Regions from separate parts of the Streptomyces sp. NPDC037013 genome, predicted to be linked through region 1. Evidence: predicted binding sites of a transcription regulator. Region 1 holds the regulator's gene; each other region holds the start of a gene.
What was found. The regulator HrcA, encoded in region 1, represses chaperone genes, less so after heat shock. The targets are predictions, from matches to a motif close to TTNGCACTCNGNNNNNCNGAGTGCNAA.
Positions count from the first base shown of each region.

Region 1 (7,544 bases):
AGCCGTCGGGGGCCATGGCGAGGGAGAGGACCCGGCCGAGCTGTCCGGCGGCGAGCCTGCGGGGGGTGGCGCCGGGCGCGGTGCCGGTGGCCGGGGCGAATTCGAGCGCCTCGTCGCCCTCGGCGTCGGTGACCCAGACGACGTGTTCCTCGCCCTGGACGCGGAAGGTGCGGGGCAGCCGGGCGCGGACGCCGTGCTCGGCGGCGAGGGCCCGGGCGGGGCCTTCGCGGTGCGTGACCCAGTGCACGGAGCCGCGCACGGAGACGGCGCTGCCGCGTCCCGTGTGATCGGGCGCGGCGGCGCCGAACCAGCGGGCGGCGGAGACGGGGTGCGGCTGCACATCGGTGCGCTGGCCGCCGAGCCGGACGTCCAGGCGGCGCGGCGCGGCGCCCGACAGGTCGTCCAGGAGCCAGAGTTCACCGGCCGACGCGTAGACGACGCGGGTGCCGTCGGTGGCGGCGTGGCGCGCGTAGAAGCCGTCGACGGGCGTGTGCCCGCGCAGGTCGGAGCCGTCGGGCAGCGAGGAGTAGAGGGCTCCGACGCCTTCGTGGTCGGAAAGGAAGGCGATGCGCTCGCCGGCCCAGAGCGGGTACTCGATGTTCCCTTCGAGCTCTTCGTGGACGCGTACGAAGGGGGGCTCGTCGTCCCCGCCGGGCCGCCGGATCCACAGCTTGCCCGCGGTGCCGCCCCGGTACCGCTTCCACCAGGCGGCCTCGCGGCCCATCGGGGCGGAGAGCAGCAGCACCTGCCCGTCGGGCCCGTGCGCCGCGTCGCCGACCACGCCGTACGGCAGGGTGTCCGCGGGTCCGCCGTCGAGCGGCACGGCCCGCGCCCAGGTGCGGCGCAGCGAGGCCTGTCCCTCGGCGCTGACGGCGAGGACCCGCCCGTCGGGGGTCCAGCCGCGGACTGCGGTCTTCGGGTTGCCCCAGTACGTCAGGCGCCGGGACGGGCCGCCGTCGAGTGGTGCGACGTGCACCTCGGGGGCTCCGTCGCGGGTGGAGGTCCAGGCGACGGTGGTGCCGTCCGGGGAGATGCGCGGGTGGCTCACGGGCATGTTGTCGGCGCTGATCCGCCAGGCGCGGCCACCGTCGAGGGGCGCGGCCCAGACGTCGTCCTCGGCCGTGAAGACGGTCAACTCGCCGTGGACGTGCGGGAACCGGAGATACGCACAGTGCGCTGCCTCTGTCACGGCGACCAGCCTAGGCAGGCGCCGGGCGGCCCGGGAGCGGTTCGGATCACTTGCCCGGGGGCCGCCCGGACGCGCCGCCGTCTCATTTGCCGGGCAGGCAGGTGCAGGTCGGCTGGGGCGGCGGGTCCGCGGTGACGGTCACGGTGACGGTGGCGGTGGGGGCGGGCTGCCCGTGGGAGGGCGGCGGCCGGTGGGAGGTGGGCGGGCCGGACGGCTTGCCGCCCCCGCAGTCGCCGAGGACGTCGACGCGGAACCGCTGCCTGCCGTCCACCGTGGCCCTGAGGTTGCCGCGCACGCAGTCCCCGTCGACGAGGGAGCGCACGGTGCCCTTGATGGTGATGTCCTTGCCGCCGTCGGTCTCGCCCCGGCAGTCCACGTCGACCGCCGCCCCGGACCGCCCGGACCCGTTCCCGTCGCGCGGGGTGGCCTTGGCCCGGAAGCGGGCGGTGCAGCTGAGCCACGCCACGTCGGCGTGCTGCCGCTCCAGCGCCCTGGTCCCGACCTGGTCGGTGGTGAGCGCCACCGCGGAGGTGTTCAGCCCGCCGTCCACCGGATCGCACGCGGCGACGCCGAGCACGGCGGCGCCGGCCAGCCCGACGGCGTACAGCAGAGCAGGACGCCGGGCCGCCGCGCCCCGGCCGCGCAATCGCCTTGATGCCCCCATGGGCGGCAGAGTGCCACCGCACGCGCCGGTGCGATAGACCGCTTGCGGCCATGTGCCCCCGTACGTCCGGGAATCCGCGGGCCCGGGCGCGCGGGCGGGGAGGTCAGCCGCGGAGCAGCAGCCACTCCTGGAGCTCCACCACGTTCCCCTCGGGGTCCTTGAGGTGGGCCACCCGCATGCGGTCGGTGAGGGGGGCGGGCCCGTGTGCGAGGACGGCGCCGCGTCCCACGATCTGCGCGCAGTACGCGTCCAGGTCGTCGACCCGCAGCACCACAAGCGAGCGGTGCCCGGTCGCCTCATCGGCCAGCTCGCCGAGGAGTCCGGCCATCATCGCCCGGTCCTGCAGCGCGATGCCCGCGGAACCGGCGGCCGGGCTGAACTTCTCGTACGGCCCTTCCTCGGCGCCCGACTGGGGCTTCAGGCCCAGCACTTCACCGTAGAAGCGGTAGCAGGCGGTGAAGTCCGTGACGAGCAGCCGGACTTGGGCGAGTTCCACGACAGCCTCCAGAGGGTTCGGTCACGACCAGCGGCCCGTGCGCCCGAGCAGCAGCGCGGTCGCCGCCGTCCCGGCCGTCGAGGTGCGCAGCACACTGCGCCCGAGCCGGTACGGTTTGGCGCCGGCCGCCGCGAAGGCCGCCAGCTCGTCCGGGGCGACGCCCCCTTCGGGGCCGACCACCAGCACGATGTGCCCGGCGGCCGGAAGGTCCGCCGTGGCCAGCGGTTCGCTGCCCTCCTCGTGCAGGACGGCCGCGAAGTCGGCGTCCGCGAGGAGGGCGGCGACCTGCTTGGTCGACGCGGCGTCGGCGACCTCCGGGAAGCGGACGCGGCGCGACTGCTTGCCCGCCTCACGCGCGGTCGCCCGCCACTTGGCGAGCGCCTTGAGACCGCGCTCGCCCTTCCACTGCGTGATGCAGCGCGAGGCGGTCCACGGGACGACGGCGTCGACGCCGGTCTCCGTCATGGTCTCCACGGCCAGCTCGCCGCGGTCGCCCTTGGGCAGGGCCTGCACGACGGTGATACGGGGCGACTGCGGGGCCTCCTCGGCCACCGGGCCCAGCTCCAGGACCAGCCTGTCCTTGCCCTCGGTGGCGGCGACCACGCCCGGCGCCCAGCGGCCGGCGCCGTCGGTCAGGACGACGTCCTCACCGGCGCGCAGCCGCTTCACGGAGACGGCGTGCCGGCCCTCGGGCCCGTCCAGCACGAGGCGTCCGTCGCCGCCCGCGGTGAAGTCATGGACGACGAAGACGGGGGCGGTCACGCGGCACCGCCTTCCGTCAACGCGGCCTTCGCCTCGGCCAGTTCGGCCGCGAGCACCTCCACCAGCTGTCCGGCGGGCAGCTCCCTGGCGAGCCGGTGGCCCTGTCCGGCCCAGAGCGCCATGGCCTGCGCGTCACCGGCCTTCGCCGCGGCCTTGCGCAGACCGCTGGTGAGGTGGTGGACCTGGGGGTAGGCGGCGGGGGCGTACGGGCCGTGCTCCCGCATGAAGCGGTTGACGAGGCCGCGCGCGGGGCGGCCGGAGAACGCCCGGGTCAGCTCGGTCCGCACGAAGAGCGGATTGGTCATGGCCTGCTTGTGCAGGGGGTTGGCGCCCGACTCAGGGGTGACCAGGAACGCGGTGCCGAGCTGCGCCGCCTCCGCGCCGGCCGCGAGGACGGCGGCGATCTGCGCGCCCCGCATCAGCCCGCCGGCGGCGACCAGCGGGATCTGCGCGGTCTCGCGGACCTGCGTGATCAGGGAGAGCAGCCCGATCCCGGCACCGTCGGCCTCGGGGTTGTCCTTGTGCGTCCCCTGGTGGCCGCCCGCCTCGACGCCCTGCACGCAGACGGCGTCCGCGCCGGCCCACTGGGCGGTCTGGGCCTCCTCGGCCGTGGTGACGGTGACGACGGTCAGGGTACCGACGCGCGCGAAGGCGTCGAGGACGTCGCGGGTGGGACAGCCGAAGGTGAAGGAGACGAGCGGCACCGGGTCGTCGAGCAGGATCGCGAGCTTGGCGTCGTACCCGTCGTCGCGCCCGCTGTCCGGGTCGCCGAGCTGCGTCTCGTACCAGGTCGCCTCGCCGGCGAGCTGGCTGCGGTAGACCTCGACGGCGGCGGCGTCGGCGTACTCGGGCTGCGGCATGAAGAGGTTGACGCCGAACGGCCGTGAGGTCAGCCCGCGCAGCTGTTTGATCTCCTGGTACATCCCGTCGGCGGTCTTGTACCCGGCGGCGAGGAACCCGAGCCCGCCGGCCTCGGCGACGGCCGCGGCCAACTGCGGACCGGAGGCCCCACCCGCCATGGGGGCCTGCACGATCGGATGGCGGCAGAGATCGGTCAGTGCGGAGCTCATGCACGCATCGTGCCACGCGCCTCACCCCGCACCGAATCGCGCACCCCGCACCGGGCGTGCGCCGCCCCGTCTGCCGCGGTCACCCACCGGCGGCTGCGGGCCGTCCCGGGTTGCTCGCGCAGTTCCCCGCGCCCCTGAAGGCCGCTGCGCGGCCCCTTTAGGGGCGCGGGACGGTTGTCTTTAGGGGCGCGGGGAACTGCGCGACCAGCCCCCACGCACCCGCGGAGGACGACGAAGCCCCCGGCAGCGGAACGAACCGTCGCCGGGGGCCGAAGTCACCGCTCAAGGCGCTACCGCCCGTTGAACGCGTCCTTGAGGCGGGAGAACAACCCCTGCTGCCCCGGCTGGAACTGCCCCGTGGGCCGCTCCTCGCCCCGCAGCTGCGCCAGCTCCCGCAGCACCCGCTCCTGCTCGGCGTCGAGCTTGGTCGGCGTGAGCACCTCGACGTGCACGATGAGGTCGCCGCGGCCGCCGCCCCGCAGATGCGTGACGCCACGGCCGTGCAGCGGCACCGACTGACCGGACTGCGTGCCCGGCCGGATGTCGATCTCCTCCAGGCCGTCCAACGTCTCCAGCGGCACCTTCGTGCCGAGCGCCGCCGCCGTCATCGGAATGGTGACGGTGCAGTGCAGATCGTCGCCGCGCCGCTGGAAGACCGCATGCGGCAGCTCGTGGATCTCGACGTACAGGTCGCCGGCGGGGCCGCCGCCGGGGCCGACCTCGCCCTCGCCCGCGAGCTGGATGCGGGTGCCGTTGTCGACACCGGCGGGGATCTTCACGGTGAGCGTCCGCCGCGACCGGATGCGGCCGTCACCGGCGCACTCGGGGCACGGCGTCGGGACGACGGTCCCGAAGCCCTGACACTGCGGGCACGGCCGCGACGTCATGACCTGACCGAGGAAGGACCGCGTGACCTGCGACACCTCACCGCGACCGCGGCACATGTCACACGTCTGGGCGGACGTCCCCGGCGCGGCACCTTCACCGCTGCAGGTCGTACAGACGACCGCCGTGTCGACCTGGAGGTCCTTGGTGGTCCCGAAGGCCGCCTCTTCGAGGTCGATCTCCAGACGGATCATGGCGTCCTGGCCGCGGCGCGTGCGCGAGCGCGGCCCGCGCTGCGACGCCGTCCCGAAGAACGCGTCCATGATGTCGGAGAAGTTGCCGAAGCCGCCGGCGCCGAAGCCACCCGCGCCTCCGCCGCCGCCCGCCTGGGACAGCGGGTCGCCGCCGAGGTCGTAGACCTGCTTCTTCTGCGGGTCCGACAACACCTCGTACGCGGCGTTGATCTCCTTGAAGCGCTCCTGAGTCTTCGGATCCGGATTCACGTCCGGGTGAAGCTCACGCGCCAGCCTCCGGAAGGCCTTCTTGATCTCGTCCTGGGAAGCGTCGCGGCGCACGCCGAGTACGGCGTAGTAGTCCGTGGCCACTTACGACTCCGCCAGGATCTGTCCGACGTAACGTGCCACTGCGCGTACTGCTCCCATCGTTCCCGGATAGTCCATGCGGGTCGGTCCGACCACGCCGAGCTTGGCTACTGCCTCGCTGCCCGAACCGTAGCCGACCGAGACCACGGACGTAGAGCTGAGTCCCTCATGGGCGTTCTCGTGACCGATCCGTACGGCCATGCCCGAATCCTGCACCTCGCCAAGCAACTTGAGGAGTACGACCTGCTCCTCGAGGGCCTCGAGGACGGGCCGGATGGTGAGGGGAAAGTCATGTCCGAAGCGGGTGAGATTGGCGGTGCCGCCGATCATCAGCCGCTCCTCGGTCTCCTCGACCAGCGTCTCGAGGAGGGTCGCGAGGACCGTCGAGACGGTGCCGCGGTCCTCGGTCTCGAAGGCCTCCGGCAGGTCCTGCACCAGCTGCGGCACGTCCGTGAAGCGGCGGCCCGCGACCCGGCTGTTGAGCCGCGCCCGCAGATCCGCGAGCGCGCTCTCGCCGAACGGCGCCGGGCAGTCGATCATGCGCTGCTCGACCCGCCCGGTGTCCGTGATCAGTACGAGCATCAGCCGCGCGGGAGCCAGCGAGAGCAGCTCCACGTGCCGCACCGTCGACCGCGTCAGCGAGGGGTACTGCACGACGGCGACCTGCCGCGTCAGCTGCGCGAGCAGCCGCACCGTGCGCCCCACCACGTCGTCGAGGTCGACGGCGCCGTCGAGGAAGTTCTGGATGGCCCGACGCTCGGGCGCCGTCATCGGCTTGACGCCGGCGAGCTTGTCGACGAAGAGCCGGTAGCCCTTGTCCGTCGGGATGCGCCCGGCGCTGGTGTGGGGCTGGGCGATGAACCCCTCCTCCTCCAGCGCGGCCATGTCGTTGCGGACGGTGGCCGGGGAGACCCCCAGGCGGTGCCGCTCGGTGAGCGCCTTCGATCCGACCGGCTCCTCCGTCCCGACATAGTCGTGGACGATGGCGCGCAGCACTTCGAGCCTGCGTTCACTGAGCATCGCGCACACCTCCAGCTGTCCGTCGTTCGCGACGGGCCCCGGCTTCCCCCGAGCCCCCGCCTGGCACTCACCGAGGGCGAGTGCCAGCCTTTCCAGAGGTCAGTGTACGGCCGCCGGGTACGGGCCCGGCAAGGGCGGACCCTCCTGTGTCGTGCCGGAGCGCCGGGCAGCGGCTGCCGGACACCGCCCGTACGGATAGCGTCACCGTATGGACGTGACGCCGGGATGGGAAGCGGCGGGCTGGGAACGGCTCGCCCCGCGCGTGGGACGGTGCCGACTGCCCGTCTGGGACTGCACGGTGGGGCTCGTCGTCGGCGACGAGGCCGCCCTCATGATCGACGCGGGGTCGAGCCTGGCCGAGGGCGCGGCCCTGCGCACCCGGGCCCGCACGATCATGGGCGGCGCCCGCCGTGTGACGCACCTCGCGCTGACACACCCGCACTTCGACCACGTCCTCGGGGCGCCGGCCTTCGCGGGCGTGCAGGTGTACGGCGCGGTGGGCATCGAGACGGTCCTCACACACGGCCGCGAGGAGTTGCGGGCGGACGCGGTACGGCACGGCCTCGACGCGGACGCGGCGGCCGAGGCTGCCGACCTCCTGGTCCATCCGCACCACGCGGTGTGCGGGGAGTGGACGCTGGACCTCGGCGGCCCGCAGGTCCTGCTCGCCAACATCGGACCCGGGCACTCCGCCCACGACCTGGTGGTCCTTGTGCCGGGCACCGACGGCGGGCGGGAAGTCGTCTTCTGCGGCGACCTGGTCGAGGAGTCCGGCGAACCGCAGGCCGGCGAGGACGCGGCACCCCGGCACTGGCCGGCGGCGCTCGACCGGCTCCTGGAACTGGGCGGCGAGGACGCGGTGTACGTGCCGGGGCACGGCGCGGCGGTCGACGCGGCCTTCGTCCGCGCACAACGC
Region 1 covers NZ_JBVJRV010000003.1:497,508-505,051, forward strand. Annotated here, with positions in the region: gene ACZ7DY_RS12150 (S41 family peptidase) at 1-1,189, opposite strand, end outside; gene ACZ7DY_RS12155 (hypothetical protein) at 1,272-1,853, opposite strand; gene ACZ7DY_RS12160 (VOC family protein) at 1,957-2,349, opposite strand; gene ACZ7DY_RS12165 (16S rRNA (uracil(1498)-N(3))-methyltransferase) at 2,371-3,111, opposite strand; gene ACZ7DY_RS12170 (nitronate monooxygenase) at 3,108-4,181, opposite strand; gene dnaJ (molecular chaperone DnaJ) at 4,472-5,611, opposite strand; gene hrcA (heat-inducible transcriptional repressor HrcA) at 5,612-6,628, opposite strand; gene ACZ7DY_RS12185 (MBL fold metallo-hydrolase) at 6,843-7,544, shown strand, end outside.

Region 2 (7,544 bases), on a different contig from region 1:
TGCGCGTGCCGCGTCCGAAGCTGTGCACGGACAACGGCGCGATGGTCGCGGCCCTCGGCGCCGAGATGGTGGCCCGCAACCGCTCGGCCTCCTCCCTCGACCTGTCGGCGGACTCGTCGCTGCCGGTGACGGAGCCGCACGTGCCGGGACACACGCACGGCCACGGCCACGGCCACGACCACGTGCACGAGGTCAGCAAGGAGAACCTGTACTCATGACCGTCGCGCTGATGTGGGAGGCCCGTGCCGCGGCGGGGTGCGGGGCCGAACTGCTGGCGTGGGCACGGAAGCAGCGGCCGGGCGGCACGGCCGAGCCGCTGCGGCGCGAGGCGTTCCGGGCGCCGCAGGACCGGGTGCTCGTCATCACCTGGTGGGACGCAGCGTGGGACACGGACCTGCCCGAATTGCCGGAGCCCCCGGCGGAGCTGGTGACGCGGCCGGTGCACCGGTGGCGGTTCGAGTCGGTCGGTACGGACTAGTCCGTCCGCCGGTACGTCAGCAGGTAGCGCCAGAAGAGCAGTTGGCGCACCTCGCTGCCGGGCAGCAGTCGGGCCGCCTCGGCGCGGATCTGCGGGAGCCGCATCTCGGGCGCGCGCACGGGCGGCTTGAGCGGGGGCGGGTCCGTGCCGCGCAGCCGTTCCGCCGCGTACACCGTCAGCCGGGCCACCGCATTGGCGGGGGACGCCACCACGTCCCACCAGGTCGTCCCGGCGTAACAGCCGAGGACGAGCAGGACGCCGCCGGGGGCGAGGGCCTCGCGCAGGCGGGTGAGCGTGGCGAACGGCATGTGGTGCAGGCTCGCCAGACAGGTGATCACGTCGTAGTGGCCACGGGGCAGCTCCTCCTCGGTGACGTCCGCCCGCCGAAAGCGCGGGGCGCAGCCACCGGGCCCGTGGCGCCGCGCCGCGGCGACGGCCTCGGCGATGACCTCCGCCGACGGGTCGAGCGCGTCGACCTCGTAACCGCGGGCCGCGAGGCGGCGGGCGAAGCGGCCGGTGCCGCAGCCCACGTCGAGGGCGGTGCGGCCCTCCTGCGGCAGGTGCCGCAGGAGCAGGCGGTGGTAGTGGTCGTTGTGGTCGAAGGGCATGCGGGCGAGCCTGGCACGGCCGCCCGGACGAGGGGCAGCACCGTGTGCCGGAAAGAAACCTCGAAGAATCTCGGCGACGATGTCGAAACGGGCGTCTCCCGTTCGACGCAGGGGTGAGAGGCGGGAAGAAGCCCCGCCGCCACCCGATGGGAGACCACCATGCCGCGCTACCTGACGATGATCCGCATCGACGAGAACAACGTCCCCGAGGGCGGCCCCAGCCCCGAGCTGCAGGAGCGCATGGGCGCCCTGCTCGAAGAGATCACCAGGGCCGGGGTGATGCTCGACACCGCGGGGCTGCGCCCGACCTCCGAAGGCACCCGGGTGACCTGGGACAAGGGTGAGCTGTCCGTCACCGACGGGCCGTTCACCGAGACCAAGGAGGTCATCGGCGGCTACTCGGTCTGCCAGGCGAAGGACATGGCCGAGGCGGTCGAGTGGACCAAGAGGTTCCTGAAGACCCACGAGGAGTACTGGACGATCACCGCGGAGGTCCGGGAGATCGAGGAGGGCTGAGCCCTACCGGCGGGTCACCTCCCTGCCTTTGCGGCCGCTGCGCCGGGGTGTTCTGATGGGTGGCCGTGAGCCATCCGCCGGAGCACCCCCGCCGCACGTCACCGGAGCGGCAGCCCCGCCCCACCGTGGAGACCGTCTTCCGCATGGAGTCGCCGCGCATCATCGCCGGCGTCACGCGGATCGTACGAGATGTCGGCATCGCCGAGGAGCTGGCGCAGGACGCCCTGGTGGCAGCCCTCGAACAGTGGCCGGAGCAGGGCGTCCCGGAGAACCCGGGCGCCTGGCTCATGACCACCGCCAAGCGCCGCGCCATCGACCTGGTGCGCCGCCGCGAGCGGTACGCCGCCAAGCTTGCGGAGGCCGGCCGCGACCTGGAGACCGCCCAGCTCCACGCGGACGAACCCGCCGACCCCGACGGCATCGACGACGACCTGCTGCGCCTCGTCTTCACCGCCTGCCACCCGCTGCTCTCCGCCGAGGCCCGCGTGGCGCTCACCCTGCGGCTGCTGGGCGGCCTGACCACTGCGGAGATCGCCCGCGCCGTCCTCGCCGCCGAACCGGCCGTGGCGCAGCGCATCGTGCGGGCCAAGCGCATCCTCGCCACCAAGGACGTCGCCTTCGAGGTCCCCACCGGCCAGGACCGCGAGGCCCGCCTCGGCTCCGTCCTCGAGGTCATCTACCTCATCTTCAACGAGGGGTACGCCGCCTCATCGGGCGACGACTGGCTGCGCCCGGCCCTGTGCGAGGACGCCCTGCGCCTGGCCCGGGTGCTCGCCGGCCTCATGCCCAGGGAGTCCGAGGTGCACGGCCTCGCCGCGCTCCTGGAACTGCAGGCGTCGCGCTCCGCGGCGCGCACCGGCCCGTCCGGCGAGCCGGTGCTGCTCAAGGACCAGAACCGGGCCCGCTGGAACCGGCTGCTGATCCGGCGCGGTTACGCGGCCCTCGCCCGGGCCAGGAGCACGGCGGACTCCTCCGGCGCGTTCGGCCCCTACGCCCTGCAGGCCGCGATCGCCGCCTGCCACGCCAGGGCCCACACCTACGAGGAGACCGACTGGCAGCAGATCGCCGTCCTCTACGGCCTGCTCGCCGCCCGCACCCCCTCCCCGGTGGTCGAGCTGAACCGCGCGGTGGCGGTCTCGATGGCGCAGGGGCCCGAGCCGGGCCTCTTCCTGGTCGACGCGCTCGCCGCCGAACCGGCGCTGCGGGACTACCACTTGCTGCCCAGCGTGCGGGGCGACCTGCTGGAGCGGCTGGGCAGGACGGCCGAGGCGTGCGCCGAATTCGAGCGGGCGGCGGCGCTGGCGCGCAACGGCAGGGAGCGGGAGCTGCTCCTCGCGCGGGCGGCCACCTGCCGGCTCTGAGCGCCGCGGCGGCCCGGCCGGGGCGCGGTCAGCTCCGCGCGGCCGGGCGCCCGATCAGCATCGTCGGCGCGCCCGCCACCCGGGTCAGGAAGACCGTCGCGGCGTTCCGGCCGCGGGGCTTCACCTTGCGCCGCAGCTCCTCGGGCTCGACGGCCGAGCCGCGCTTCTTGACGGTGAGGACGCCGACCTCGCGCTCCCGCAGCAGCGCCTTCAACTTCTTCAGGTTGAAGGGGATCCGGTCGGTGATCTCGTAGGCGGTGGCGTACGGGGTCTCGTGCAGGGCGTCGGAGGTGACGTACGCGATGGTCTCGTCGATCAGTCCGCCGCCGACCCGGGCCGCGACCTCGGCGACCAGGTGCGCGCGGATGACGGCGCCGTCCGGCTCGTACAAGTAACGCCCGACGGGACGCACTTCGGGGTCGGGCAGCATCGTGTCGAGCGGTGACCACAGGGAGGCGCCACCGGGCAGGAGCGTCGCGCGGTGCGAGGCGGAGTCATCCGTGCCGAACCACAGCACGGCCTCCTTGACGTCGCCGCCGTCCGAGATCCACTCGGCCGCGGCCTCGGCGGGGACCGCCTCGTGGGGGATGCCGGGGGCGATCTTCAGGGCGGCGCGCGGGGCCGCGAGCGCCGCGCCGACCGCCCAGGACAGGGGCGGGGAGTAGGACTCCGGGTCGAAGATGCGGCCCCGGCCGGAGGAGCGGCGCGCCGGGTCCACGAAGACCGCGTCGTACGCCGAGGTGTCCACCTCGGTGACATCGGCCTCCCGGACCTCGATCAGCTCGGCGAGGCCGAGGGCCTCGGCGTTGGCGCGGGCGACGGCGCAGGTCAGCGGGGAGCGGTCGACGGCGAGCACGGAGATCCCGGCCCGCGCAAGGGCGATGGCGTCGCCGCCGATGCCGCAGCACAGGTCGGCGAGCGAACGGACGCCGAGGGCCTTGAAGCGCTCGGCGCGGTGCGTGGCGACGGAGGAGCGGGTGGACTGCTCCACGCCGTCGGGGGTGAAGAACATCCGGGCCGCGTCCCCGGCGCCGAACTTCGCCGCGGCACGCCGGCGCAGCCGTGCCTGGGCGAGGGCGGCAGAGACCAGGGGCGCCGGGTGGGTGCGGCGCAGCCGGGTGGCGGCGGCGAGCTCCTGTGCGGGCTCGACGTCCCGCACCTCGTCGAGCAGGGCCGTGCCCCGGGGGGTGCGCAGGGCGGCGAAGGCGGCGAGGGGATCGCCGAGGTCGGACTCGGGGCCGCTCGGCGTGTTCGGGTCGTTCACCTGCCCCATTGTGGGCCAGTCGGTGGATGGTGCACGGCCGGGCGGCGGTGTCGGGCCCCTGGCACGACCTTGAGCTGCGAGGATCCGGCGGCATGCAACTAGTACGACAAAAAGAAGAATACGCCAGAAGACGGAAGAACCGGGCGCGCGCCGCGGTGGCCGTCCTGGCCGCCTCGGCCATCGCATCGGGCTGCGCCTCCGCCGACGGCACCCGGCCCGCCCACGGCCAGCAGCCGCTCAAGGCCCCGCCCGCCCGCGCCCTGGACTCCTACGCCCAGAGACTCGGCGCGGTCCAGGCCGCACGCGCCGTGGCGGCCAAGCGCTGGGGGCTGGCCAAGACCCCGCTCGCCGCGCCCCCGCCGCCCGCGGCCAAGCCGCGGATCACCACCCGCAAGGGGTTCGAGGTCGAGGGCCAGTCGAGCCTGCCGCCCGTCTTCACGACCGTCCCCACCAAGGACAAGGTCGTCTTCCTGACCATCGACGACGGCGCCGAGAAGGACCCGCGGCTGCTGAAGATGATGAGCGAGCTCCGGCTGCCGTACACCGCCTTCCTCAGCGACTACCTGGTCAAGGAGGACTACGGGTACTTCAAGAAGATGCAGGACCGCGGCGTCACCCTGAACAACCACACCCTCAACCACCGCTACCTGCCCGGACTCTCGTACGAGGGGCAGCGCCGCGAGATCTGCGGCATGCAGGACACCATCCAGAAGCACTACGGCAAGCGGCCCGAGCTCTTCCGCCCGCCGTACGGCAACTACAACCGGGACACGCTGCGCGCCGCCAGGTCCTGCGGCATCAAGGCGGTGCCGCTGTGGGCGTCCGAGGCCTTCACCGACCACATGGAGTGGCGCGAGTGGGACAAGGACCTGCACCCCGGCGACATCATCCTCACGCACTTCCGGGGGCGTGAGGACTGGAAGGGCACGATGCCCGACATGGTCCGCCGCGTCATGAAGACGGTCACGGACCGGGGGTACGCGGTGGCCAGGCTGGAGGACTACCTGTGACCCCGCGGGCGCGAGCGAACCGCCGCCTCCTCGCCGGGGCCCTGCTGTGCGGAGTGCTCGCGCCCGCACTGCTCACCGGTTGCGCCGAATCGGTGGACCCGATCGAACGCCTGGGCAGAAAGGCAGCCCAAAAGGTCCCCCCGCACCACCGCACCCCAACCCCGCCCGGCATCCTCCGCTCCACAGCGGCCCCTGGCGCCCCCCGCTGTGGGCAGGCGTTCCGCTGGGCGGAACGGGTGGGCACAGCCCCCGGTGCCGAGCAACAAGAACCGGGGCCCCCACGAATCGCCGCCAGGGAACCCAAAGACGCAGAGAACCGTTGCCCCGACAGGGAAAAAGCGCCGCCGCCCCGCCCCAGGGGCACGAACATCCGCTGAAGCCCGGCGCAGCCGATTGGCACTCCGCTTGACCGAGTGCTAATCCCCGTCCTAGTCTCACTTCTGGCACTCCCCATTGGAGAGTGCCAACAGCGACGGGCAGGTCCGGCACCCGCGACGACGGATCCACCTGGTCGCCACACTCAGACTCTTAACCCCGTGAGATCTCCGAAGGGGGAGACCGGATCGTGACGACCGCCAGCTCCAAGGTTGCCATCAAGCCGCTCGAGGACCGCATTGTGGTCCAGCCGCTCGACGCCGAGCAGACCACGGCCTCCGGCCTGGTCATTCCGGACACCGCGAAGGAGAAGCCCCAGGAGGGCGCTGTCCTCGCCGTGGGCCCGGGGCGTTTCGAGAACGGCGAGCGCCTGCCGCTCGACGTGAAGGTCGGCGATGTCGTGCTGTACAGCAAGTACGGCGGCACCGAGGTGAAGTACAACGGCGACGAGTACCTCGTCCTCTCGGCCCGCGACGTGCTCGCGATCGTCGAGAAGTAATTCACCCAGCATTTGCTTTTCTGAGCTGCGCCCCTGGTCACCCCGCTGATGCCGGGCGGCGAGGGGCGTAGTTCGTTGCTGAACGTTCCGGGGGCTCCCCCGGACCCCCCTGAGTTTTCGAGAGGGCTGAATCGCTCCCATGGCGAAGATCCTGAAGTTCGACGAGGACGCCCGTCGCGCCCTTGAGCGCGGCGTCAACAAGCTTGCCGACACCGTCAAGGTGACGATCGGCCCCCGCGGCCGCAACGTCGTCATCGACAAGAAGTTCGGCGCCCCGACCATCACCAACGACGGCGTCACCATCGCCCGTGAGGTCGAGGTCGAGGACCCGTACGAGAACCTCGGCGCCCAGCTGGTGAAGGAGGTGGCGACCAAGACCAACGACATCGCGGGTGACGGCACCACCACCGCCACCGTGCTCGCCCAGGCCCTGGTCAAGGAAGGCCTGCGCAACGTCGCCGCCGGCGCCTCCCCGGCCGCCCTGAAGAAGGGCATCGACGCCGCCGTCGCGGCCGTCTCCCAGGAGCTCCTCGCCACCGCCCGCCCGATCGACGACAAGGCCGACATCGCGGCCGTCGCCGGTCTCTCGGCGCAGGACCCGCAGGTCGGCGAGCTCATCGCCGAGGCGATGGACAAGGTCGGCAAGGACGGTGTCATCACCGTCGAGGAGTCCAACACCTTCGGCCTCGAGCTCGACTTCACCGAGGGCATGGCCTTCGACAAGGGCTACCTCTCGCCGTACATGGTCTCCGACCAGGAGCGTATGGAGGCCGTCCTCGACGACCCGTACATCCTGATCCACCAGGGCAAGATCTCCTCCATCCAGGACCTCCTGCCGCTGCTCGAGAAGGTCATCCAGGCCAACTCCTCGAAGCCGCTCCTGATCATCGCCGAGGACGTCGAGGGCGAGGCCCTGTCGACCCTGGTCGTGAACAAGATCCGCGGCACCTTCAACGCCGTCGCGGTGAAGGCCCCCGGCTTCGGCGACCGCCGCAAGGCGATGCTCGGCGACATGGCCACCCTCACGGGCGCCACCGTCATCGCCGAGGAGGTCGGCCTCAAGCTCGACCAGGTCGGCCTCGACGTGCTCGGCACCGCCCGCCGCGTCACCATCACCAAGGACGACACCACGATCGTCGACGGCGGCGGCAACAAGGCCGACGTCGAGGGCCGTGTCGCCCAGATCAAGGCCGAGATCGAGGCCACGGACTCCGACTGGGACCGCGAGAAGCTCCAGGAGCGCCTCGCGAAGCTGGCCGGCGGCGTGTGCGTCATCAAGGTCGGCGCCGCCACCGAGGTGGAGCTGAAGGAGAAGAAGCACCGTCTGGAGGACGCCATCTCCGCGACCCGCGCCGCGGTCGAGGAGGGCATCGTCTCCGGTGGTGGCTCCGCGCTCGTCCACGCCGTGAAGGTCCTCGAGGGCAACCTCGGCA
Region 2 covers NZ_JBVJRV010000002.1:252,407-259,950, forward strand. Annotated here, with positions in the region: gene tsaD (tRNA (adenosine(37)-N6)-threonylcarbamoyltransferase complex transferase subunit TsaD) at 1-218, shown strand, start outside; gene ACZ7DY_RS06345 (hypothetical protein) at 215-478, shown strand; gene ACZ7DY_RS06350 (class I SAM-dependent methyltransferase) at 475-1,086, opposite strand; gene ACZ7DY_RS06355 (YciI family protein) at 1,246-1,602, shown strand; gene ACZ7DY_RS06360 (RNA polymerase sigma factor) at 1,746-2,963, shown strand; gene ACZ7DY_RS06365 (class I SAM-dependent methyltransferase) at 2,992-4,236, opposite strand; gene ACZ7DY_RS06370 (polysaccharide deacetylase family protein) at 4,320-5,237, shown strand; gene groES (co-chaperone GroES) at 5,803-6,111, shown strand; gene groL (chaperonin GroEL) at 6,251-7,544, shown strand, end outside.
Region 2: a site for HrcA is predicted at 5,631-5,657, ahead of groES (co-chaperone GroES). Genes of this name have one in related genera too.

Region 3 (7,544 bases), on a different contig from region 1:
CAGCGGGCGCGCCATCAGCTCCGTCACCCGGCCGCCCTGCCCGGCCGCCTCGCCCAGCGGCCGGTCGTACATCGCCTTCACGAAGGCCACGTCCGGGTCGGTGAGCAGCGGGCCCACTATCCCCGAGACGAAGTCCGCGGAGAACTCCCGCAGGTCGGCGTCGACGAACGCGACCACGTCCCCGCCCGTCACGAGCAGCGACCGCCACAGCACCTCGCCCTTGCCCGGCACGGGCGCGATGCGCGGCAGGATCTCGTCCCGGTGCACGACCCGGGCGCCCGCCTCGGCGGCGGCCCGCGCCGTGCGGTCCGTCGAGCCGGAGTCGATCACCACGAGCTCGTCGACCAGCGGCACCTTCTCCATCAGCTCGCGGCGGATCTCGGCGACGATCGCACCGACCGTCTCCTCCTCGTCGAGCGCGGGGAGCACGACGCTCACCGAGGTGCCCGAGGCGCGCTTGGCCGCGAGCAGCAGCTCCGACGGCCGGTCGGCGACGGACCAGGAACGCCTGCTCAGCCACTGCTCGACCTCTTCCAGCACGGTCGCGGTCCTCCCATATGTGATCCATCTCGCGGTTCGGACGACTATCTCAAGGGTCCGGGGCTTCGGTTACAGTCTTGAACAACGCCGGTGGCCATCGCATGTCGGGGTCGCCGCCGCGTTCGAGATCGACAACTGCTGGACCACAATCGAATACCGCTCATCCAGAGGGGCAGAGGGATACGGCCCGTTGAAGCCCCGGCAACCACCCAGCCGCGCGTCGCAGGACGCCAGTGTCACCGTGCGCGCGAACAGCGCCGCGAGGCTCCCGGCTCGGGAAGGTGCCAATTCCGTCTCGCGGCGAGATGCGTCGCGAGGAAGATGAGGAGAAAGGGCCTCGCCTCCATGGCTGTGCAGACTGTCGCCACCGAAAGCACCACCTCTTCCGTAGACCTCGGCCCCGCCTCGGGTCTTTCCTGCCGGGAGTGCGGCACCACGTTCCCCCTCGGCCCGATCTTCGCCTGCGTCGAGTGTTTCGGCCCCCTCGAAGTCGCGTACGACCTGCCGCTCGGCGACCCGGAAGCCCTGCGCAAGCAGATCGAGGCCGGCCCCGCCAACATCTGGCGGTACGCCCCCCTCCTGCCCGTCCCCGCCGACGTCGCCGACAAGCCCAACCTGAACCCCGGCTGGACCAAGCTCGTCAAGGCCGACAACCTCGCCGCCGAACTCGGCATCCAACAAGGCAAGTTGTTCGTCAAGGACGACTCCGGCAACCCCACGCACTCCTTCAAGGACCGTGTCGTCGCGCAGGCCCTCGAAGCGGCCCGCGCCTTCGGGTTCACCACCCTCTCCTGCTCCTCCACCGGCAACCTCGCGGGCGCCGTCGGCGCCGCCGCAGCCCGCGCCGGCTTCCGCTCCTGCGTGTTCATCCCGCACGACCTGGAGCAGGGCAAGGTCGTCATGGCCGCGGTCTACGGCGGCGAGCTCGTCGGCATCGAGGGCAACTACGACGACGTGAACCGCTTCTGCTCCGAGCTCATCGGCGACCCGCTGGGCGAGGGCTGGGGCTTCGTCAACGTCAACCTGCGGCCGTACTACGGCGAGGGCTCCAAGACCCTCGCGTACGAGATCTGCGAGCAGCTGGGGTGGGTCCTTCCCGACCAGCTGGTCATCCCGATCGCCTCGGGTTCGCAGCTCACGAAGATCGACAAGGGACTCAAGGAGCTCATCGCCCTTGGCCTCGTCGAGGACAAGCCGTACAAGATCTTCGGCGCCCAGGCCGAGGGCTGCTCGCCGGTCTCCGCCGCCTTCAAGGCCGGCCACGACGTGGTGCGCCCGCAGAAGCCGAACACCATCGCCAAGTCGCTCGCCATCGGCAACCCCGCCGACGGCCCGTACGTCCTGGACATCGCGCGCCGCACCGGCGGGGCGGTGGAGGACGTGAACGACGAGCAGGTCGTCGACGCGATCAAGCTCCTCGCGCGCACGGAGGGCATCTTCGCGGAGACCGCGGGCGGCGTGACCGTCGGCGTCACCAGGAAGCTCGTCGAGGCCGGACTCATCGACCCCACGCTGACCACGGTCGTGCTGAACACCGGGGACGGACTCAAGACGCTGGACGCCGTCGCCGAGACCTCGCAGGCCACGGCGACCATCAAGCCGAGCCTCGAGGCGTTCCGCTCCGCGGGTCTCGCCGGCTGAGGCCGTAACGTCCTTGCGGGACGGCTGCGGCTGGTCGCGCAGTTCCCCGCGCCCTGGAGGGGCGGCCCCCGCGGCGCGCCCCCTTGATCTACCGAGGTGAATCCATGAGCGTCAACGTCCGCATCCCCACCATCCTGCGCACCTACACCGGCGGCAAGGCCGAGGTCGCCGCCGAGGGCGCCAACCTCGGCGAGGTCATCGCCGACCTGGAGAAGAACCACACCGGTATCGCCGCCCGCGTCCTGGACGACCAGGGCAAGCTGCGCCGCTTCGTGAACGTGTACGTCAACGACGACGACGTCCGTTTCGAGCAGGGCCTGGAGACCGCCACCCCGGACGGCGCGGGCGTCTCGATCATTCCGGCCGTCGCCGGCGGCTGACCTTTCCGCAAGTACCCTGCGTTATCTGAATTGCCCCCTCCGCGAGAGAAACGGAGGGGGCAATTCTGCATGGTTGAGCGCGGTACAGTTGGGAAGCGTGCTCCGCCGTTTGTGCCGAGCGCATATACGAAGTCGGCGCGGAGCCGACAAGAAGCAGCCAATGCGCGCCGCCCATTTCAGCCCTATGCGGCTTTTGCCCGGCCCGACTTGCCCTGAATTCCGGCAAATTCTCCGCATATTACCGATCGGGCCCGCCCAGAATTCTCGTCCGATTGACCTGTTGCAGACGGCAGTTGGACAGATACATTCAGCGGCGGTCGACGCGTTCCGGCGCACACCCCCAATCAGTGGGGGGTGAGGTCTGACCCGGGTCCGCGAAGTGCGGTCCTGTGCAAGGGCCAGTAATAGGGGAGTTAGGCATGGCTCAGGGCACCGTCAAGTGGTTCAACGCGGAGAAGGGGTACGGCTTCATCGCGGTCGACGGTGGTGCGGATGTTTTCGTCCACTACAGCGCGATCCAGATGGACGGGTACCGCACCCTTGAAGAAGGTCAGCGAGTCGAGTTCGAGATCTCGCAGGGCCAGAAGGGTCCGCAGGCGGACATGGTCAAGCTCGCCGTCTAGCTCGGCGCGACCGACCACCGAAGCAAGCATCGCGAGGGGCTCGTATCCCACCAGGGGTACGGGCCCCTCGTGTGCGCCGGGGGCACCCCGGGCGTCGGCCCGGATCCATGAGAGGCGCTTGCACTCGCAGGGGTCGAGTGCTAATCATTGGGCTTAGCACTCTACGAGTGAGAGTGACAGAACTTGGATCGGGTCAGCGAGGCCCGCGCGCCGGGTGGGGCAAGGAACCACACGGTGCGCAGGCCGTCCGTCGCGGGCGCGGGCACGGTCCGTTTGCGTTTCCACCCCGTCCGGGAGGACCACTTCACATGGCCAAGATCATCGCGTTCGACGAGGAGGCACGGCGCGGCCTCGAGCGCGGCATGAACCAGCTCGCCGACGCCGTCAAGGTGACCCTGGGCCCCAAGGGTCGCAACGTCGTCCTCGAGAAGAAGTGGGGCGCCCCCACGATCACCAACGATGGTGTCTCCATCGCCAAGGAGATCGAGCTCGAGGACCCGTACGAGAAGATCGGCGCCGAGCTGGTCAAGGAGGTCGCGAAGAAGACGGACGACGTCGCCGGTGACGGCACGACGACCGCGACCGTCCTGGCCCAGGCCCTGGTCCGCGAGGGCCTCCGCAACGTGGCCGCCGGCGCCAACCCGATGGCCCTCAAGCGCGGCATCGAGAAGGCCGTCGAGGCCGTCTCCGGCGCCCTGCTCGAGCAGGCCAAGGATGTCGAGACCAAGGAGCAGATCGCTTCGACGGCCTCCATCTCCGCCGCCGACACCCAGATCGGCGAGCTCATCGCCGAGGCGATGGACAAGGTCGGCAAGGAAGGCGTCATCACCGTCGAGGAGTCGCAGACCTTCGGTCTCGAGCTCGAGCTCACCGAGGGCATGCGCTTCGACAAGGGCTACATCTCGGCGTACTTCGCCACCGACATGGAGCGTATGGAGGCGTCGCTCGACGACCCGTACATCCTGATCGTCAACTCCAAGATCTCCAACGTGAAGGACCTCCTTCCGCTGCTGGAGAAGGTCATGCAGTCGGGCAAGCCGCTGCTGATCATCGCGGAGGACGTCGAGGGCGAGGCGCTGTCCACGCTCGTCGTCAACAAGATCCGTGGCACCTTCAAGTCCGTCGCCGTCAAGGCCCCGGGCTTCGGTGACCGCCGCAAGGCCATGCTCGGCGACATCGCCATCCTCACCGGTGGCACCGTCATCTCCGAGGAGGTCGGCCTCAAGCTGGAGAACGCCGGTCTCGACCTGCTCGGCCGCGCCCGCAAGGTCGTCATCACCAAGGACGAGACGACCATCGTCGACGGTGCCGGTGACAGCGACCAGGTCCAGGGCCGCGTCAACCAGATCCGCGCCGAGATCGAGAACAGCGACTCGGACTACGACCGCGAGAAGCTCCAGGAGCGCCTCGCCAAGCTCGCCGGCGGCGTGGCCGTCATCAAGGCGGGCGCGGCCACCGAGGTCGAGCTCAAGGAGCGCAAGCACCGCATCGAGGACGCCGTCCGCAACGCGAAGGCGGCCGTCGAAGAGGGCATCGTCGCCGGTGGTGGCGTGGCCCTGCTCCAGGCCTCCCAGGTCTTCGAGAAGCTCGAGCTCGAGGGCGACGAGGCCACCGGTGCCGCCGCTGTGAAGCTGGCCCTGGAGGCCCCGCTGAAGCAGATCGCCGTCAACGCCGGCCTCGAGGGTGGCGTCGTCGTCGAGAAGGTGCGCAACCTCACCGTCGGCCACGGCCTCAACGCCGCGACCGGTGAGTACGTCGACATGATCGCCGAGGGCATCCTCGACCCGGCGAAGGTGACGCGTTCCGCCCTGCAGAACGCCGCCTCCATCGCCGCGCTGTTCCTCACCACCGAGGCCGTCATCGCCGACAAGCCGGAGAAGGCGGGCGCCGCCCCGGCCGGCGGCGGCATGCCGGGCGGTGACATGGACTTCTGATCGACCTCTGGTTGATCACTGTCCTCAGGTTCCGAGGGCGGTACCCCTTTCTTCTTGGGAAGGGGTACCGCCCTCGGGCGTTTCTCGTCCGTCCTAGGTGAGGTCCCTACGGCAACCGGTCCAGGATCCAGGCGCAGAGTTCCTCGGTGGCCAGGGTGTGGCCCTCGTTCCGGGAGGCGCAGAGGAACTCGTCGAGTTCGCTCTCCTCCTCCGCCGACGCCGTGACCGGGCCGTACAGCTTCTCGTGCGTGTCGATGTCGCGCAGCGCGATCGCGCTGACCACCGGTACGAAGCAGTGCTCGCGGATGTCCGCCTCGGAGCCGAGCCCGATGATCGCCGGGATCTTGTCCAGCTCGTCGGCGAGGATGCCGAACCCCTCCAGCGTGCCGCCCGGGGCGCCGTCCATCTCGGGCAGGCCGGAGGTGCGGATGCGCGGCTTGCGCAGCGTCACCACCCGCAACTGGGCGACGAGTTGGCTCTCGCCGGCGCTCTGCGTGTGCAGGCGGGTGCCGGTGATGGCGAGGCCCTTGCCGTGGAAGGCCTTCTCGCCGCCGCGGATGCCGTTGCCCTCGCCGGTGCGCACGCCGTTGGCGACGCCGATCTTGCGGGGCTGCGTGGGCCAGGAGCCGACCCGTTCCAGCTCGGCGAGGAACTCCAGCCGCTCCTTGTCGGTCTCCGGCGTGGCGTCCCACTCGGCGATGTGCTGCCACAGGAGCTGCCGGGCGGCGGGGCTGTTCATCTGGTCCGAGAAGGCGGCGTTGAGCCGGCGGATGTAGTGCGCGAACGACTGCAGGGCGATGGGGACCCACGCGCCGCGGTGCGGGCTGTCGTACGAGAAGTACAGGGCCGTCTGGTGGTTGATGCCTTCGTGCTCCATCTTGGCGAGCGCGTAACGGGTGACGAGGCCGCCCATGCTGAAGCCGCCGACGGTGAGGGGGTGCTCGCCCCGGCGCCGGGCGATGGCCTCCAGGATCGCGCCGCGCGCGACCTCGGCGTTGTCCAGGATGGAGGCGCTGCGCTCGTCGTAGCCGAGCAGGATGACGTCGTACCCGCGCCGGCGCAGCGCGCTGATGAACGGGTACGGGCCGCGCTCCAGGATCTCCCAGGAGAAGTCCAGCTCACTGGGCCCGCTGCTGAACCCGTCGCCGAGGATGACGGGCCGGGTCAGCCCTCGTCCGGCGTCGGCGAGGTACACCCAGGCCCTGCCGTGGGGCAGCGCCCACTCGTCATCGGCCGCAGGGGCCTCACCCGGCCGCTCCCTGGCCTGCTTGGACCCGGGCGCGAGGATGACACGGGCGGCGCCTCCGAAGGCTTCGGCGATATGGGGGTCGTGGGGTTCGGGGGATTGGTGGGGCTCGTTGGATTCCTGGGGTTCGTTGGATTCCTGGCGGGGGTCGGTGGGCTTGACCATGAGGGTGGGCTCCTCCGGGTGCGCGGGGTTGGGTGTGCGGGTCGGCTGTGGGCGTTACGGGTACGGGACGTGGCCGCTGCCGTACCGGTCACGTGCGGTGCCATCTTTGGTACGTCGGGTAGCCGCCGGATAGAGGGGGCGCCCGCTCCGGCGGGTTGCGCGGGGACTTTCGGACAGGGCGAGTTCGGCCGTTACGGATGGGGAGGGAGGTGGCACGCCCGCCTGGCCAGGACTGTCGGCGAGGCCTCACCGGGAGCACGGTTACGGGTGACGGCGCGTCGGCCAACTCGACGCCGGCGCAGGGCAGATGACCGAGGGCAGAACCACGGAACTATGTCGCGAAGGCACCCGGCCCCGGGGCGGGGGCGAGGCGCCGGACTACTTGATTCCCAACGCGGAGGTATGGACCGGTGGGGGTGTCGGGCCATCGGCTTCGGTGCCGAGTGCGGCCCGGCTCATCGTGGGTGGCCCTCAGGGTCGTGGCGCGGGAGGGCCGGCGCCTTCGGCGGGCCGGGGTCTTCGAAGGTGGCCGGGGCCGCCCGGGTTTTGCGTGAGTGTGGCGGTTCCGGGCCGGGAGTAAAGGGCGCCCTGCGGGCGTCGGCTGCGCCGATTCCGCTGCGCTCCACCCTTGACTCCCGTCCCTCCACCGCAGCTTGACCTTCGACCCGGACGGCTAGGGGCGAGGCGGCGGGCTTGGCTGGTGGGGTCATCGGCTCTCATCGCCGGGTGCGGTCCGGTCCATCGTGGGCGAGGGCCACGGTGCGAGCTGGGCCAGCCGGGCGGCTTCGCTGCTCGGGCCATCGGCTTTCGTTGCCGGGTGCGGTCCGGCTCATCGTGTGCGGACGCCACGACGCGGGCTCAGCCAGCGGGGTGGCTTGGCGTGCCGGGTCATCGGCTCTCATCGCCGGGTGCGGACCGGTCCATGGTGGGCGGAGGCCACCGTGTGGGCTTGCCCCGCCACGCGGCCTCGCCGCTCGGGTCATCACCTTTCGTCCCCGGGTGCGGTCCGGTCCAT
Region 3 covers NZ_JBVJRV010000007.1:478,015-485,558, reverse strand. Annotated here, with positions in the region: gene ACZ7DY_RS27570 (glucosyl-3-phosphoglycerate synthase) at 1-540, opposite strand, end outside; SAM riboswitch class I at 698-868, shown strand; gene thrC (threonine synthase) at 862-2,181, shown strand; gene ACZ7DY_RS27560 (MoaD/ThiS family protein) at 2,286-2,561, shown strand; gene ACZ7DY_RS27555 (cold-shock protein) at 2,981-3,184, shown strand; gene groL (chaperonin GroEL) at 3,493-5,118, shown strand; gene ACZ7DY_RS27545 (esterase/lipase family protein) at 5,225-6,529, opposite strand.
Region 3: a site for HrcA is predicted at 3,338-3,364, ahead of groL (chaperonin GroEL). Genes of this name have one in related genera too.